2 regions of the Pseudomonas sp. LPB0260 genome follow, and region 2 is predicted to be linked to the other one. Evidence: riboswitches for the same ligand, from Rfam matches in the RefSeq annotation. Region 2 holds a riboswitch; the other holds the start of a gene.

Region 1 (7,591 bases), 3.1 Mb from region 2:
GCATCGCTGAATCTCCTGCTGGGGCTGATCACGAAAAAGGCGGCCATTTTCGCCCACCCGGGCGGTGCGGGGCAATGACAGATGGTCGCAGGTCCGGCTTTTCTCGGGCCAGGCGCGGCATCAACAAGGCAAATCGCGCCACGACAGCAATATCAAAACTTTTTGATATTGCTGTTGCTGTATGAAAATTGACCGACTAGACTTCGCGCCCTATGAATATCCGCGTGCCCCAGCTGAGCTTCGAGCCTGCCGACGAGCTGGCCGCCCTGTGCAAGGCCGGCGGCGACCCGTTGCGGCTGAATGTGCTGCGAGCCCTGGCCAACGACTCGTTCGGCGTGCTGGAGCTGGCGCAGATCTTCGCCACCGGCCAGTCGGGCATGAGCCATCACCTCAAGGTACTGGCCCAGGCCGGCCTGGTGGCCACGCGCCGCGAGGGCAACGCGATCTTCTATCGCCGCGCCCTGGCCCAGGGCGACTCGCTCGGTGGCACGCTGCACGCGGCGCTGCTGGAGGAAGTCGACAGCCTGGCGCTGCCCGCCGAGGTGCAGGCGCGGATAGCCGCAGTGCACGGCCAGCGGGCGGCGACCAGCCAGGATTTTTTCGCCCGCTGCGCGGCCAGCTTCCAGGCCCAGCAGGACCTGATCGCCGGACTGCCGCAGTACCGCGACAGCGTGCTGGCCCTGCTCGACGCCCTGGGCTTCGCCGGCGACGCCACGGCCCTGGAGGTCGGCCCCGGCGACGGCAGCTTCCTGCCCGAGCTGGCCCGGCGCTTCGCCCGGGTCACCGCGCTGGACAACAGCCCGGCGATGCTCGAGCTGGCTCGCCAGCGCTGCATGAAGGAAGGATTGGACAACGTCGCGCTGCAGTTGGCCGACGCATTGAATGACGAGTACCCGAGCGCCGACTGCGTGGTGCTGAACATGGTCCTGCACCATTTCGCCGCCCCCGCCGACGCGCTCAAGCAGCTGGCACTGCGCGTAAACCGCGGCGGCAGCCTGCTGATCACCGAGTTGTGCAGCCACAACCAGAGTTGGGCCAGGCAGGCCTGCGGCGATCTCTGGCTGGGCTTCGAACAGGACGACCTGGCCCGTTGGGCCATCGCCGCAGGGCTCACGCCCGGCGAAAGCCAGTACCTGGGCTTACGCAATGGTTTCCAGATTCAGGTGCGGCACTTCGCCAAACCGGATGAACACACCGGCCCACGGGCCACCCTCACCCACCGGTAATTAATTTAGGAAGACCGATAGATGAGCGAATACTCCCTGTTTACCTCCGAGTCCGTGTCCGAAGGCCATCCGGACAAGATCGCCGACCAGATTTCCGACGCGATCCTCGACGCCATCATTTCCCAGGACAAGCATGCCCGCGTGGCCTGCGAGACCCTGGTCAAGACCGGCGTGGCGATCATCGCCGGCGAAGTCACCACCTCGGCCTGGGTCGACCTGGAAGAGCTGGTGCGCAAGGTCATCGTCGACATCGGCTACGACAGCTCCGACGTCGGCTTCGATGGCGCCACCTGCGGCATCATCAACATCATTGGCAAGCAGTCCCCGGACATCAACCAGGGCGTCGACCGCAGCAAGCCGGAAGACCAGGGTGCCGGCGACCAGGGCCTGATGTTCGGCTACGCCAGCAACGAGACCGACGTGCTGATGCCGGCGCCGATCTGCTTCAGCCACCGCCTGGTCGAACGCCAGGCCGAGGCGCGCAAGTCCGGCCTGCTGCCGTGGCTGCGCCCGGACGCCAAGAGCCAGGTCACCTGCCGCTACGAGAACGGCAAGGTGGTCGGCATCGACGCCGTGGTGCTGTCCACCCAGCACAACCCGGACGTCAGCTACAACGACCTGCGCGAAGGCGTGATGGAGCTGATCGTCAAGCACGTGCTGCCGGCCGAACTGCTGCACAAGGACACCCAGTTCCACATCAACCCGACCGGCCAGTTCATCATCGGCGGCCCGGTGGGCGACTGCGGCCTGACCGGGCGCAAGATCATCGTCGACTCCTACGGCGGCATGGCCCGTCACGGTGGCGGCGCCTTCTCCGGCAAGGACCCGTCCAAGGTCGACCGCAGCGCCGCCTATGCCGGCCGCTACGTGGCCAAGAACATCGTCGCCGCCGGCCTCGCCGAGCGCTGCGAGATCCAGGTGTCCTACGCCATCGGCGTGGCCCAGCCGACCTCCATCTCGGTCAACACCTTCGGCACCAACAAGGTCAGCGAAGACAGCATCATCAAGCTGGTCCGCGAGGTCTTCGACCTGCGCCCATACGCCATCACCAAGATGCTCGACCTGCTGCACCCGATGTACCAGCCGACCGCGGCCTACGGCCACTTCGGCCGCGAGCCGGTGGAGATGAGCTACGGCGACGACAACTTCACCGCCTTCACCTGGGAGAAGACCGACAAGGCCGCCGAACTGCGCGCCGCCGCCGGCCTGTAAGCCCCCGCTATAAGAAAAAAGCCCCGCATCCGCGGGGCTTTTTTATTTGTTGGACAACGCCACGAGGGCTCAGTCGCCCGCTCGCTCAGAACGCGCGAAACTCCTTGTGGCAGGCCTCGCAACTGTCCTCGACCCGCTGCACGACCGGCGCCAGCTCGCTCTGGCGCAGCGGCGGGGCGGTGGTGGCCTCGACCAGGGCGGCCGTCGCCCCCTCGAGCTCGCGGGCCAGCGCCTGGAAACGCGCCTGGCGCTGCCACACCTCGTCCTTGGCGCGGGTGTCGTCCTCTTCCTTGACCTGGGGGAAGTGCTGCCAGGGCTCGCGCGCCAGCTGATCCAGCTCCGCGGCACCCTGGATAAAGCGCTGCTCGTCGAAGGCGATGCGCCCGCGCAGCATGCCGCCCAGGTCTTCGCTGGTCTTGAGCATCTGCTTGAAGATCGCCTGGCGCTTGCCCAGGGGCGAATCCGGGTCGACGCCGCCGCAGGCGGCCAGGGCCAGGCTGATGAACAGGACGGGTAAGGCGATCTTCAGTTTCATAGGCAATAGGTTCGACGGTGAAAAACGGGCCACAGTATCCCGACTCGTGACGCCCGGGCCAAGCGCGGTGTTTTGCCACAAATGTCGAGCGGGCGAATCCGTCGATCTGCCGGCAACCCTCGAGACGGCCAATCCGGCGACGGAAAGCCTTGGGCTCGGCGAGCGCCGCCGCTATAATCGGCGGGCTTCACGCGACCGGCACCGCTCCGGTCGTGCCCGCCACCCGTCCGAGGGGCGCTGCAGCAGACCCTGTCCACAGGGATTTGTCAGGCTCGGATGGGGCGTGCTCTCTCCCGCAGAGGGCGTTCAACGCATCAACGGCGCCCATTCGCAGACAACGAATGGAGAACTCTATATATGAGCGCTGTAATGACGCCTGCCGGTTTTAACGACTACAAGGTCGCCGACATTTCCCTGGCCGCCTGGGGCCGTCGCGAGCTGATCATCGCCGAGTCCGAGATGCCCGCCCTGATGGGCCTGCGCCGCAAGTACGCCGGCGAACAGCCACTCAAAGGCGCGAAGATCCTCGGCTGCATCCACATGACCATCCAGACCGGCGTGCTGATCGAGACTCTGATTGCCCTCGGCGCCGAGGTGCGCTGGTCGAGCTGCAACATCTTCTCCACCCAGGACCAGGCCGCTGCCGCCATCGCCGCCGCCGGCATCCCGGTGTTCGCCTGGAAGGGCGAGACCGAAGAAGAGTACGAGTGGTGCATCGAGCAGACCATCCTCAAGGATGGCCAGCCGTGGGACGCCAACATGATTCTCGACGACGGCGGCGACCTGACCGAGATCCTGCACAAGAAATACCCGGCGATGCTGGACAAGATCCACGGCATCACCGAGGAAACCACCACCGGCGTGCACCGCCTGCTCGACATGCTCAAGGCCGGCACCCTGAAAGTCCCGGCGATCAACGTCAACGACTCGGTGACCAAGAGCAAGAACGACAACAAGTACGGCTGCCGCCACAGCCTCAACGACGCCATCAAGCGCGGCACCGACCACCTGCTGTCGGGCAAGCAGGCCCTGGTGATCGGCTACGGCGACGTGGGCAAGGGCTCGGCGCAGTCGCTGCGCCAGGAAGGCATGATCGTCAAGGTCAGCGAAGTCGACCCGATCTGCGCCATGCAGGCCTGCATGGACGGCTTCGAGCTGGTTTCGCCCTACAAGAACGGCATCAACGACGGCACCGAGGCCAGCGTCGACGCCGCCCTGCTGGGCAAGATCGACCTGATCGTCACCACCACCGGCAACGTCAACGTCTGTGACGCCGGCATGCTCAAGGCACTGAAGAAGCGCGCCGTGGTGTGCAACATCGGCCACTTCGACAACGAGATCGACACCGCCTTCATGCGCAAGCACTGGGCCTGGGAAGAAGTGAAGCCGCAGGTGCACAAGGTCCACCGCAACGGCCTGGACCTCGACCCGCTCAACGACGACTACCTGATCCTCCTGGCCGAAGGCCGCCTGGTCAACCTGGGCAATGCCACCGGCCACCCGAGCCGGATCATGGACGGCTCCTTCGCCAACCAGGTGCTGGCGCAGATCTTCCTGTTCGAGCAGAAGTTCGCCGACCTGCCGGCGGCGCAGAAGGCCGAACGCCTGTGCGTGGAAGTGCTGCCGAAGAAGCTCGACGAGGAAGTGGCGCTGGAGATGGTCAAGGGCTTCGGCGGCGTGGTCACCCAGCTGACGCCGAAGCAGGCCGAGTACATCGGCGTGACCGTGGAAGGCCCGTTCAAGCCGGACAGCTACCGCTACTAAGCCTCCGGCCGCAGGCGCCCCGCACAGCCCCTGGGCCGTGCCGGGCGCCTCGCCCCATCAGCCTCACGCCTGGATATTCCTATGAGCCAAGAACACAGCTTCAGCTTCGAGTTCTTCCCCGCGAAGACCGAGGCCGGGCATGAAAAACTGCTGAACACCGCGCGCGAACTGGCCGCCTACAAGCCGGACTTCTTCTCCTGCACCTATGGCGCCGGCGGCTCCACCCGCGATCGCACGGTTTCCACCGTGCTGCAGCTGAATGACGAGGTGCGGGTAGCCACCGCACCCCACCTGTCCTGCGTCGGCGACAGCAAGGCCGAACTGCGCCAGCTGCTGAACCTGTACAAGGACGCCGGGATCAAGCGCATCGTCGCCCTGCGCGGCGACCTGCCCTCCGGCATGGGCATGGCCAGCGGCGAACTGCGCTACGCCAACGAGCTGGTCAGCTTCATCCGTGAGGAGACCGGCGAGCACTTCCATATCGAGATCGCCGCCTACCCGGAGATGCATCCCCAGGCGCGCAACTTCGAGGCCGACATCGCCAACTTCGTGCGCAAGGCCAAGGCCGGCGCCAGCAGCGCGATCACCCAGTACTTCTTCAACGTCGACAGCTACTTCTACTTCGTCGAGCGCGTGCGCAAGCTGGGCGTGGACATCCCGGTGGTGCCCGGCATCATGCCGATCACCAACTACAGCAAGCTGGCGCGCTTCTCCGATGCCTGCGGCGCGGAGATTCCGCGCTGGGTGCGCAAGCAGCTGGAGGCCTACGGCGACGACAGCGACAGCATCCGCGCCTACGGCGAGCAGGTGGTCAGCGAGATGTGCGAGCGCCTGCTGCAAGGCGGCGCGCCGGGCCTGCACTTCTACACCATGAACCTGGCCGGCCCGAGCCTGGCGATCTGGAACAACCTCAAGCTGTCGCGCTGAGGCCAGACGCAACCCTGAGGCCGCCTCTTCCGGCCCCAGGGTTGTGACCGCCTGCCGGTTTGCCGCAAGCGCGCCCTTTCCCGAGCCCGACGGCCCGCGTATTCTGGACCGATGACGGCACTCCAACGACAATTACTCGTCATCCTCCTCCTCGCCAGCTCTTGCCTAACCGCCCAGGCCCAGCCTCTGCGCCTGGTGAGTGAAGCCTGGCCTCCCTACATCTATGAGGAACAGGGCCAGCTGCGCGGCCTGGATTACGAAGCCGCGCACATCGTCCTGCAGCGCCTAGGCGTCGAAGTGGAGTGGCAGCTGATGCCCTGGAAGCGCTGCCTCGCGGCGTTCAGCCAGGGCCGGGTGGACGGCATCTTCGATGTCTTCCAGACCGCCGCACGCCAGGCCACCATGCTGTTCCCCAGCGAACCGTTGTCGGAAATCGAGTTCGTGCTGTTCCACAGCGCGGCGCGCCCCTACCGCTATCGTCGACTGAGCGACCTGGACGGGCTCAAGGTCGGGGTATCCGCCGGCTACTGGTACGCCAATCGGGCCTTTCGCGAATCCGAGCGCTTTACCCGGGAACCGGCGCCCACCCACGCGGCCAATTTCGGCAAACTGCAGCGCGATCGCATCGATCTGGTGATCAACGACCATCGCGCTGGGCACTTCCTGCTGAACCAGATGGGCCTGAGCAAGACGATCGGACACAGCCCCAAGGTGATCAGTCGCGACCGCCTGTACCTGGGCCTGCGCCGCGATGGCGGCTTCGAAGCGCTGGCCGAGCGCTTCGCCGAGGAACTGCGCCGCTTCAAGCGCGAGCCGGGCTATGCCGCCCTGCTCGCCCGTTACGCGCCGCCCCATGAGGTGCACAGCGTTAGCGCGCCAGAAGCGGCGAGCGCTGCCCCCAACCCCTGAAAGCCGGGCGATTGCCGGCCACCTCCGCAGCCGGCAACTTCAGGGGGCGCGCCCCTCAGGCCACCACCTTGTAGCTCGGCACATAGGCACTGCCGCCCGGCAGCTTCATCCGCTGCTGGTCGACGAACGCCTGCAGCAGACGGTCCAGCGGCCGCATGATGCTTTGGTCACCGGTGATCTGGTACGGGCCATGCTCCTCGATCAGGCGAATACCCTGGACCTTCACATTGCCGGCCACGATTCCGGAGAACGCCTGGCGCAGCTGCGCCGCCAGTTCATGCACCGGCTGCGCGCGGGTCAGCTTGAGACCGGCCATGTTCTCGTGGGTGGGCTCGAAGGGACGCTGGAAGGTCTCGTCGATCTTCAGCAGCCAGTTGAAGTGGAAGGCATCGTTGCGCTCGCGGCGGAACTGGGTAACGTCCTTGATTCCCTGGGCCATCTCCCGCGCCACCTCGGCCGGGTCATCGACGATGATCCGGTAACGCTGCTGCGCCTCCTCACCCAGGGTCGCGCCGATGAACTGGTGCAGCTGCTGCAAGTAGGCCTCGGCGCTGCGCGGCCCGGTGAGGATCAGCGGGAAGGGCAGCTCCCTGTTGTCCGGGTGCATGAGGATGCCGAGCAGATAGAGGAACTCCTCGGCGGTACCGGCCCCGCCCGGGAAGATGATGATGCCGTGGCCGACCCGTACGAAGGCCTCCAGGCGCTTCTCGATATCGGGCAGGATGACCAGCTCATTGACGATCGGGTTGGGCGCCTCGGCGGCGATGATGCCCGGCTCGGTCAGCCCCAGGTAACGCCCGGTGACGTTGCGCTGCTTGGCGTGGGCGATGGTGGCGCCCTTCATCGGCCCCTTCATTACTCCGGGGCCGCAGCCGGTGCAGACGTCCAGGCCGCGCAGGCCCAGTTCGTGGCCGACGATCTTGGTGTACTTGTACTCCTCGCGATTGATCGAGTGCCCGCCCCAGCACACCACGATCTTCGGCTCCACGCCGGCACGCAGGGTGCGGGCATTGCGCAG
Region 2 (7,591 bases):
GAGGCCCTATGGGGTGTATTGCCTGGCTTGAATCGCGGCGTGGGGCGCGCAATCCCGTCCGGTACTGCTGGCCAACTGGGGGCTAGCATCCGGGCGCAAGCCTGGCGGGGAGGCCCGAGTATAACAGAACAAGGACGCCGTGGGACTTTTCGCCTGTCCGCTGGTACGGGTTTCCTCTGCACCTGCGATTCAAGCCACTGTCAGCCCGGCGCACTGGTCCCTGCAGGAGGCTGTCCGTGCGTGCCTCGGCGTTTCGAGGAGGCCGTTGCAGAGGGGGCGGGGACGAATAATCCCTCGGCCGGCGACGGCGCAGTAAAGCTCGACGTGCAAAGTCGCATCGTCTCGGAGATCATGCTGCGCAGTCGTCACCCCATGTCGATCGGGGGCGTCGCTGACGCCGCGGTCTCGACCCAGACCGGCGCGGCGCAACGGCAGCAATGCCCGGGTTTGCCCCTGGCGAATGCCGGACCGAGCGGCCGCTGGTCTATAACTTGACTCAACGATCAGGCCTTGCAGGCTTGGTCGGCCTCACCACGATGGAGCGCCTGCAATGGCCACGAGAAACACCACCAATGCTTCGGTGTCCCCCAAAGGAAGCCTGGAGACCCTGTCCCAGCGCGAAGTGCAGCAGCTGCGGGAGACCGGTTGCGGCAGCGTCTATGCGCTGTTTCGCCAGTGCGCCCTGGCGATACTCAACACCGGTTCGGGCAGCGATAACGCCAAGACCATCCTCGAGGCCTACCCGGACTTCGAGATCCGCATCCATCAGCAGGATCGTGGCATCCGTCTCGAGCTGCTGAATGCCCCGGCCGACGCCTTCGTCGATGGCGAAATGATCGCCAGCACCCGGGAGATGCTGTTCAGCGCCCTGCGCGATATCGTCTATACGCAGAGCGAGCTGGAGAACAAGCGGGTCGATTTCAGCAGCTCCCAGGGCATCACCGACTATGTCTTCCACCTGCTGCGCAATGCCCGCACCCTGCGTGCCGGCGTGGAGCCGAAGATCGTGGTGTGCTGGGGCGGGCACTCGATCAATCGCGAGGAGTACAAGTACACCAAGATCGTCGGCCACGAACTGGGCCTGCGCGGCCTGGACGTCTGCACCGGCTGCGGCCCCGGAGTAATGAAGGGGCCGATGAAGGGCGCCACCATCGCCCACGCCAAGCAGCGCAACGTCACCGGGCGTTACCTGGGGCTGACCGAGCCGGGCATCATCGCCGCCGAGGCGCCCAACCCGATCGTCAATGAGCTGGTCATCCTGCCCGATATCGAGAAGCGCCTGGAGGCCTTCGTACGGGTCGGCCACGGCATCATCATCTTCCCGGGCGGGGCCGGTACCGCCGAGGAGTTCCTCTATCTGCTCGGCATCCTCATGCACCCGGACAACAGGGAGCTGCCCTTCCCGCTGATCCTCACCGGGCCGCGCAGCGCCGAGGCCTACTTGCAGCAGCTGCACCAGTTCATCGGCGCGACCCTGGGTGAGGAGGCGCAGCAGCGTTACCGGATCATCGTCGATGACCCGGCCGAGGTGGCGCGGGAGATGGCCCAGGGAATCAAGGACGTTACCCAGTTCCGCCGCGAGCGCAACGATGCCTTCCACTTCAACTGGCTGCTGAAGATCGACGAGACCTTCCAGCGTCCCTTCGAGCCCACCCACGAGAACATGGCCGGTCTCAAGCTGACCCGCGCGCAGCCGGTGCATGAACTGGCGGCGCAGCTGCGCCAGGCGTTCTCCGGAATCGTGGCCGGCAATGTGAAGGTCCAGGGTATTCGCCTGATCGAGGAGCATGGCCCGTACCAGATCACCGGTGACCAAAGCATCATGCGGCCGCTGGACCGTCTGCTGCAGGCGTTCGTCGACCAGCAGCGGATGAAGCTGCCGGGCGGCAGTGCCTATGTGCCGAGCTACAAGGTGGTGGCCTGAGGGGCGCGCCCCCTGAAGTTGCCGGCTGCGGAGGTGGCCGGCAATCGCCCGGCTTTCAGGGGTTGGGGGCAGCGCTCGCCGCTTCTGGCGCGCTAACGCTGTGCACCTCATGGGGCGGCGCGTAACGGGCGAGCAGGGCGGCATAGCCCGGCTCGCGCTTGAAGCGGCGCAGTTCCTCGGCGAAGCGCTCGGCCAGCGCTTCGAAGCCGCCATCGCGGCGCAGGCCCAGGTACAGGCGGTCGCGACTGATCACCTTGGGGCTGTGTCCGATCGTCTTGCTCAGGCCCATCTGGTTCAGCAGGAAGTGCCCAGCGCGATGGTCGTTGATCACCAGATCGATGCGATCGCGCTGCAGTTTGCCGAAATTGGCCGCGTGGGTGGGCGCCGGTTCCCGGGTAAAGCGCTCGGATTCGCGAAAGGCCCGATTGGCGTACCAGTAGCCGGCGGATACCCCGACCTTGAGCCCGTCCAGGTCGCTCAGTCGACGATAGCGGTAGGGGCGCGCCGCGCTGTGGAACAGCACGAACTCGATTTCCGACAACGGTTCGCTGGGGAACAGCATGGTGGCCTGGCGTGCGGCGGTCTGGAAGACATCGAAGATGCCGTCCACCCGGCCCTGGCTGAACGCCGCGAGGCAGCGCTTCCAGGGCATCAGCTGCCACTCCACTTCGACGCCTAGGCGCTGCAGGACGATGTGCGCGGCTTCGTAATCCAGGCCGCGCAGCTGGCCCTGTTCCTCATAGATGTAGGGAGGCCAGGCTTCACTCACCAGGCGCAGAGGCTGGGCCTGGGCGGTTAGGCAAGAGCTGGCGAGGAGGAGGATGACGAGTAATTGTCGTTGGAGTGCCGTCATCGGTCCAGAATACGCGGGCCGTCGGGCTCGGGAAAGGGCGCGCTTGCGGCAAACCGGCAGGCGGTCACAACCCTGGGGCCGGAAGAGGCGGCCTCAGGGTTGCGTCTGGCCTCAGCGCGACAGCTTGAGGTTGTTCCAGATCGCCAGGCTCGGGCCGGCCAGGTTCATGGTGTAGAAGTGCAGGCCCGGCGCGCCGCCTTGCAGCAGGCGCTCGCACATCTCGCTGACCACCTGCTCGCCGTAGGCGCGGATGCTGTCGCTGTCGTCGCCGTAGGCCTCCAGCTGCTTGCGCACCCAGCGCGGAATCTCCGCGCCGCAGGCATCGGAGAAGCGCGCCAGCTTGCTGTAGTTGGTGATCGGCATGATGCCGGGCACCACCGGGATGTCCACGCCCAGCTTGCGCACGCGCTCGACGAAGTAGAAGTAGCTGTCGACGTTGAAGAAGTACTGGGTGATCGCGCTGCTGGCGCCGGCCTTGGCCTTGCGCACGAAGTTGGCGATGTCGGCCTCGAAGTTGCGCGCCTGGGGATGCATCTCCGGGTAGGCGGCGATCTCGATATGGAAGTGCTCGCCGGTCTCCTCACGGATGAAGCTGACCAGCTCGTTGGCGTAGCGCAGTTCGCCGCTGGCCATGCCCATGCCGGAGGGCAGGTCGCCGCGCAGGGCGACGATGCGCTTGATCCCGGCGTCCTTGTACAGGTTCAGCAGCTGGCGCAGTTCGGCCTTGCTGTCGCCGACGCAGGACAGGTGGGGTGCGGTGGCTACCCGCACCTCGTCATTCAGCTGCAGCACGGTGGAAACCGTGCGATCGCGGGTGGAGCCGCCGGCGCCATAGGTGCAGGAGAAGAAGTCCGGCTTGTAGGCGGCCAGTTCGCGCGCGGTGTTCAGCAGTTTTTCATGCCCGGCCTCGGTCTTCGCGGGGAAGAACTCGAAGCTGAAGCTGTGTTCTTGGCTCATAGGAATATCCAGGCGTGAGGCTGATGGGGCGAGGCGCCCGGCACGGCCCAGGGGCTGTGCGGGGCGCCTGCGGCCGGAGGCTTAGTAGCGGTAGCTGTCCGGCTTGAACGGGCCTTCCACGGTCACGCCGATGTACTCGGCCTGCTTCGGCGTCAGCTGGGTGACCACGCCGCCGAAGCCCTTGACCATCTCCAGCGCCACTTCCTCGTCGAGCTTCTTCGGCAGCACTTCCACGCACAGGCGTTCGGCCTTCTGCGCCGCCGGCAGGTCGGCGAACTTCTGCTCGAACAGGAAGATCTGCGCCAGCACCTGGTTGGCGAAGGAGCCGTCCATGATCCGGCTCGGGTGGCCGGTGGCATTGCCCAGGTTGACCAGGCGGCCTTCGGCCAGGAGGATCAGGTAGTCGTCGTTGAGCGGGTCGAGGTCCAGGCCGTTGCGGTGGACCTTGTGCACCTGCGGCTTCACTTCTTCCCAGGCCCAGTGCTTGCGCATGAAGGCGGTGTCGATCTCGTTGTCGAAGTGGCCGATGTTGCACACCACGGCGCGCTTCTTCAGTGCCTTGAGCATGCCGGCGTCACAGACGTTGACGTTGCCGGTGGTGGTGACGATCAGGTCGATCTTGCCCAGCAGGGCGGCGTCGACGCTGGCCTCGGTGCCGTCGTTGATGCCGTTCTTGTAGGGCGAAACCAGCTCGAAGCCGTCCATGCAGGCCTGCATGGCGCAGATCGGGTCGACTTCGCTGACCTTGACGATCATGCCTTCCTGGCGCAGCGACTGCGCCGAGCCCTTGCCCACGTCGCCGTAGCCGATCACCAGGGCCTGCTTGCCCGACAGCAGGTGGTCGGTGCCGCGCTTGATGGCGTCGTTGAGGCTGTGGCGGCAGCCGTACTTGTTGTCGTTCTTGCTCTTGGTCACCGAGTCGTTGACGTTGATCGCCGGGACTTTCAGGGTGCCGGCCTTGAGCATGTCGAGCAGGCGGTGCACGCCGGTGGTGGTTTCCTCGGTGATGCCGTGGATCTTGTCCAGCATCGCCGGGTATTTCTTGTGCAGGATCTCGGTCAGGTCGCCGCCGTCGTCGAGAATCATGTTGGCGTCCCACGGCTGGCCATCCTTGAGGATGGTCTGCTCGATGCACCACTCGTACTCTTCTTCGGTCTCGCCCTTCCAGGCGAACACCGGGATGCCGGCGGCGGCGATGGCGGCAGCGGCCTGGTCCTGGGTGGAGAAGATGTTGCAGCTCGACCAGCGCACCTCGGCGCCGAGGGCAATCAGAGTCTCGATCAGCACGCCGGTCTGGATGGTCATGTGGATGCAGCCGAGGATCTTCGCGCCTTTGAGTGGCTGTTCGCCGGCGTACTTGCGGCGCAGGCCCATCAGGGCGGGCATCTCGGACTCGGCGATGATCAGCTCGCGACGGCCCCAGGCGGCCAGGGAAATGTCGGCGACCTTGTAGTCGTTAAAACCGGCAGGCGTCATTACAGCGCTCATATATAGAGTTCTCCATTCGTTGTCTGCGAATGGGCGCCGTTGATGCGTTGAACGCCCTCTGCGGGAGAGAGCACGCCCCATCCGAGCCTGACAAATCCCTGTGGACAGGGTCTGCTGCAGCGCCCCTCGGACGGGTGGCGGGCACGACCGGAGCGGTGCCGGTCGCGTGAAGCCCGCCGATTATAGCGGCGGCGCTCGCCGAGCCCAAGGCTTTCCGTCGCCGGATTGGCCGTCTCGAGGGTTGCCGGCAGATCGACGGATTCGCCCGCTCGACATTTGTGGCAAAACACCGCGCTTGGCCCGGGCGTCACGAGTCGGGATACTGTGGCCCGTTTTTCACCGTCGAACCTATTGCCTATGAAACTGAAGATCGCCTTACCCGTCCTGTTCATCAGCCTGGCCCTGGCCGCCTGCGGCGGCGTCGACCCGGATTCGCCCCTGGGCAAGCGCCAGGCGATCTTCAAGCAGATGCTCAAGACCAGCGAAGACCTGGGCGGCATGCTGCGCGGGCGCATCGCCTTCGACGAGCAGCGCTTTATCCAGGGTGCCGCGGAGCTGGATCAGCTGGCGCGCGAGCCCTGGCAGCACTTCCCCCAGGTCAAGGAAGAGGACGACACCCGCGCCAAGGACGAGGTGTGGCAGCGCCAGGCGCGTTTCCAGGCGCTGGCCCGCGAGCTCGAGGGGGCGACGGCCGCCCTGGTCGAGGCCACCACCGCCCCGCCGCTGCGCCAGAGCGAGCTGGCGCCGGTCGTGCAGCGGGTCGAGGACAGTTGCGAGGCCTGCCACAAGGAGTTTCGCGCGTTCTGAGCGAGCGGGCGACTGAGCCCTCGTGGCGTTGTCCAACAAATAAAAAAGCCCCGCGGATGCGGGGCTTTTTTCTTATAGCGGGGGCTTACAGGCCGGCGGCGGCGCGCAGTTCGGCGGCCTTGTCGGTCTTCTCCCAGGTGAAGGCGGTGAAGTTGTCGTCGCCGTAGCTCATCTCCACCGGCTCGCGGCCGAAGTGGCCGTAGGCCGCGGTCGGCTGGTACATCGGGTGCAGCAGGTCGAGCATCTTGGTGATGGCGTATGGGCGCAGGTCGAAGACCTCGCGGACCAGCTTGATGATGCTGTCTTCGCTGACCTTGTTGGTGCCGAAGGTGTTGACCGAGATGGAGGTCGGCTGGGCCACGCCGATGGCGTAGGACACCTGGATCTCGCAGCGCTCGGCGAGGCCGGCGGCGACGATGTTCTTGGCCACGTAGCGGCCGGCATAGGCGGCGCTGCGGTCGACCTTGGACGGGTCCTTGCCGGAGAAGGCGCCGCCACCGTGACGGGCCATGCCGCCGTAGGAGTCGACGATGATCTTGCGCCCGGTCAGGCCGCAGTCGCCCACCGGGCCGCCGATGATGAACTGGCCGGTCGGGTTGATGTGGAACTGGGTGTCCTTGTGCAGCAGTTCGGCCGGCAGCACGTGCTTGACGATCAGCTCCATCACGCCTTCGCGCAGGTCGTTGTAGCTGACGTCCGGGTTGTGCTGGGTGGACAGCACCACGGCGTCGATGCCGACCACCTTGCCGTTCTCGTAGCGGCAGGTGACCTGGCTCTTGGCGTCCGGGCGCAGCCACGGCAGCAGGCCGGACTTGCGCGCCTCGGCCTGGCGTTCGACCAGGCGGTGGCTGAAGCAGATCGGCGCCGGCATCAGCACGTCGGTCTCGTTGCTGGCGTAGCCGAACATCAGGCCCTGGTCGCCGGCACCCTGGTCTTCCGGCTTGCTGCGGTCGACGCCCTGGTTGATGTCCGGGGACTGCTTGCCAATGATGTTGATGATGCCGCAGGTGGCGCCATCGAAGCCGACGTCGGAGCTGTCGTAGCCGATGTCGACGATGACCTTGCGCACCAGCTCTTCCAGGTCGACCCAGGCCGAGGTGGTGACTTCGCCGGCGATGATCGCCACGCCGGTCTTGACCAGGGTCTCGCAGGCCACGCGGGCATGCTTGTCCTGGGAAATGATGGCGTCGAGGATCGCGTCGGAAATCTGGTCGGCGATCTTGTCCGGATGGCCTTCGGACACGGACTCGGAGGTAAACAGGGAGTATTCGCTCATCTATCGGTCTTCCTAAATTAATTACCGGTGGGTGAGGGTGGCCCGTGGGCCGGTGTGTTCATCCGGTTTGGCGAAGTGCCGCACCTGAATCTGGAAACCATTGCGTAAGCCCAGGTACTGGCTTTCGCCGGGCGTGAGCCCTGCGGCGATGGCCCAACGGGCCAGGTCGTCCTGTTCGAAGCCCAGCCAGAGATCGCCGCAGGCCTGCCTGGCCCAACTCTGGTTGTGGCTGCACAACTCGGTGATCAGCAGGCTGCCGCCGCGGTTTACGCGCAGTGCCAGCTGC

What was found. Region 2 has a riboswitch for S-adenosylhomocysteine ahead of ahcY (adenosylhomocysteinase). Riboswitches for the same ligand answer to the same signal wherever they lie in the genome.
Region 1: linked by a shared signal. The riboswitch ahead of ahcY (adenosylhomocysteinase) and the one ahead of ahcY (adenosylhomocysteinase) in region 2 are both predicted to bind S-adenosylhomocysteine.

Annotation. Positions count from the first base shown of each region.
Region 1 is NZ_CP058247.1:864,938-872,528, forward strand. Features, by position in the region: gene tkt (transketolase) at 1-4, opposite strand, end outside; gene LPB260_RS03695 (metalloregulator ArsR/SmtB family transcription factor) at 213-1,226, shown strand; gene metK (methionine adenosyltransferase) at 1,248-2,438, shown strand; gene LPB260_RS03705 (cytochrome c) at 2,524-2,973, opposite strand; S-adenosyl-L-homocysteine riboswitch at 3,197-3,306, shown strand; gene ahcY (adenosylhomocysteinase) at 3,331-4,737, shown strand; gene metF (methylenetetrahydrofolate reductase [NAD(P)H]) at 4,819-5,664, shown strand; gene LPB260_RS03720 (ABC transporter substrate-binding protein) at 5,776-6,573, shown strand; gene ppnN (nucleotide 5'-monophosphate nucleosidase PpnN) at 6,629-7,591, opposite strand, start outside.
Region 2 is NZ_CP058247.1:4,179,799-4,187,389, reverse strand. Features, by position in the region: gene ppnN (nucleotide 5'-monophosphate nucleosidase PpnN) at 551-1,924, shown strand; gene LPB260_RS18670 (ABC transporter substrate-binding protein) at 1,980-2,777, opposite strand; gene metF (methylenetetrahydrofolate reductase [NAD(P)H]) at 2,889-3,734, opposite strand; gene ahcY (adenosylhomocysteinase) at 3,816-5,222, opposite strand; S-adenosyl-L-homocysteine riboswitch at 5,247-5,356, opposite strand; gene LPB260_RS18655 (cytochrome c) at 5,580-6,029, shown strand; gene metK (methionine adenosyltransferase) at 6,115-7,305, opposite strand; gene LPB260_RS18645 (metalloregulator ArsR/SmtB family transcription factor) at 7,327-7,591, opposite strand, start outside.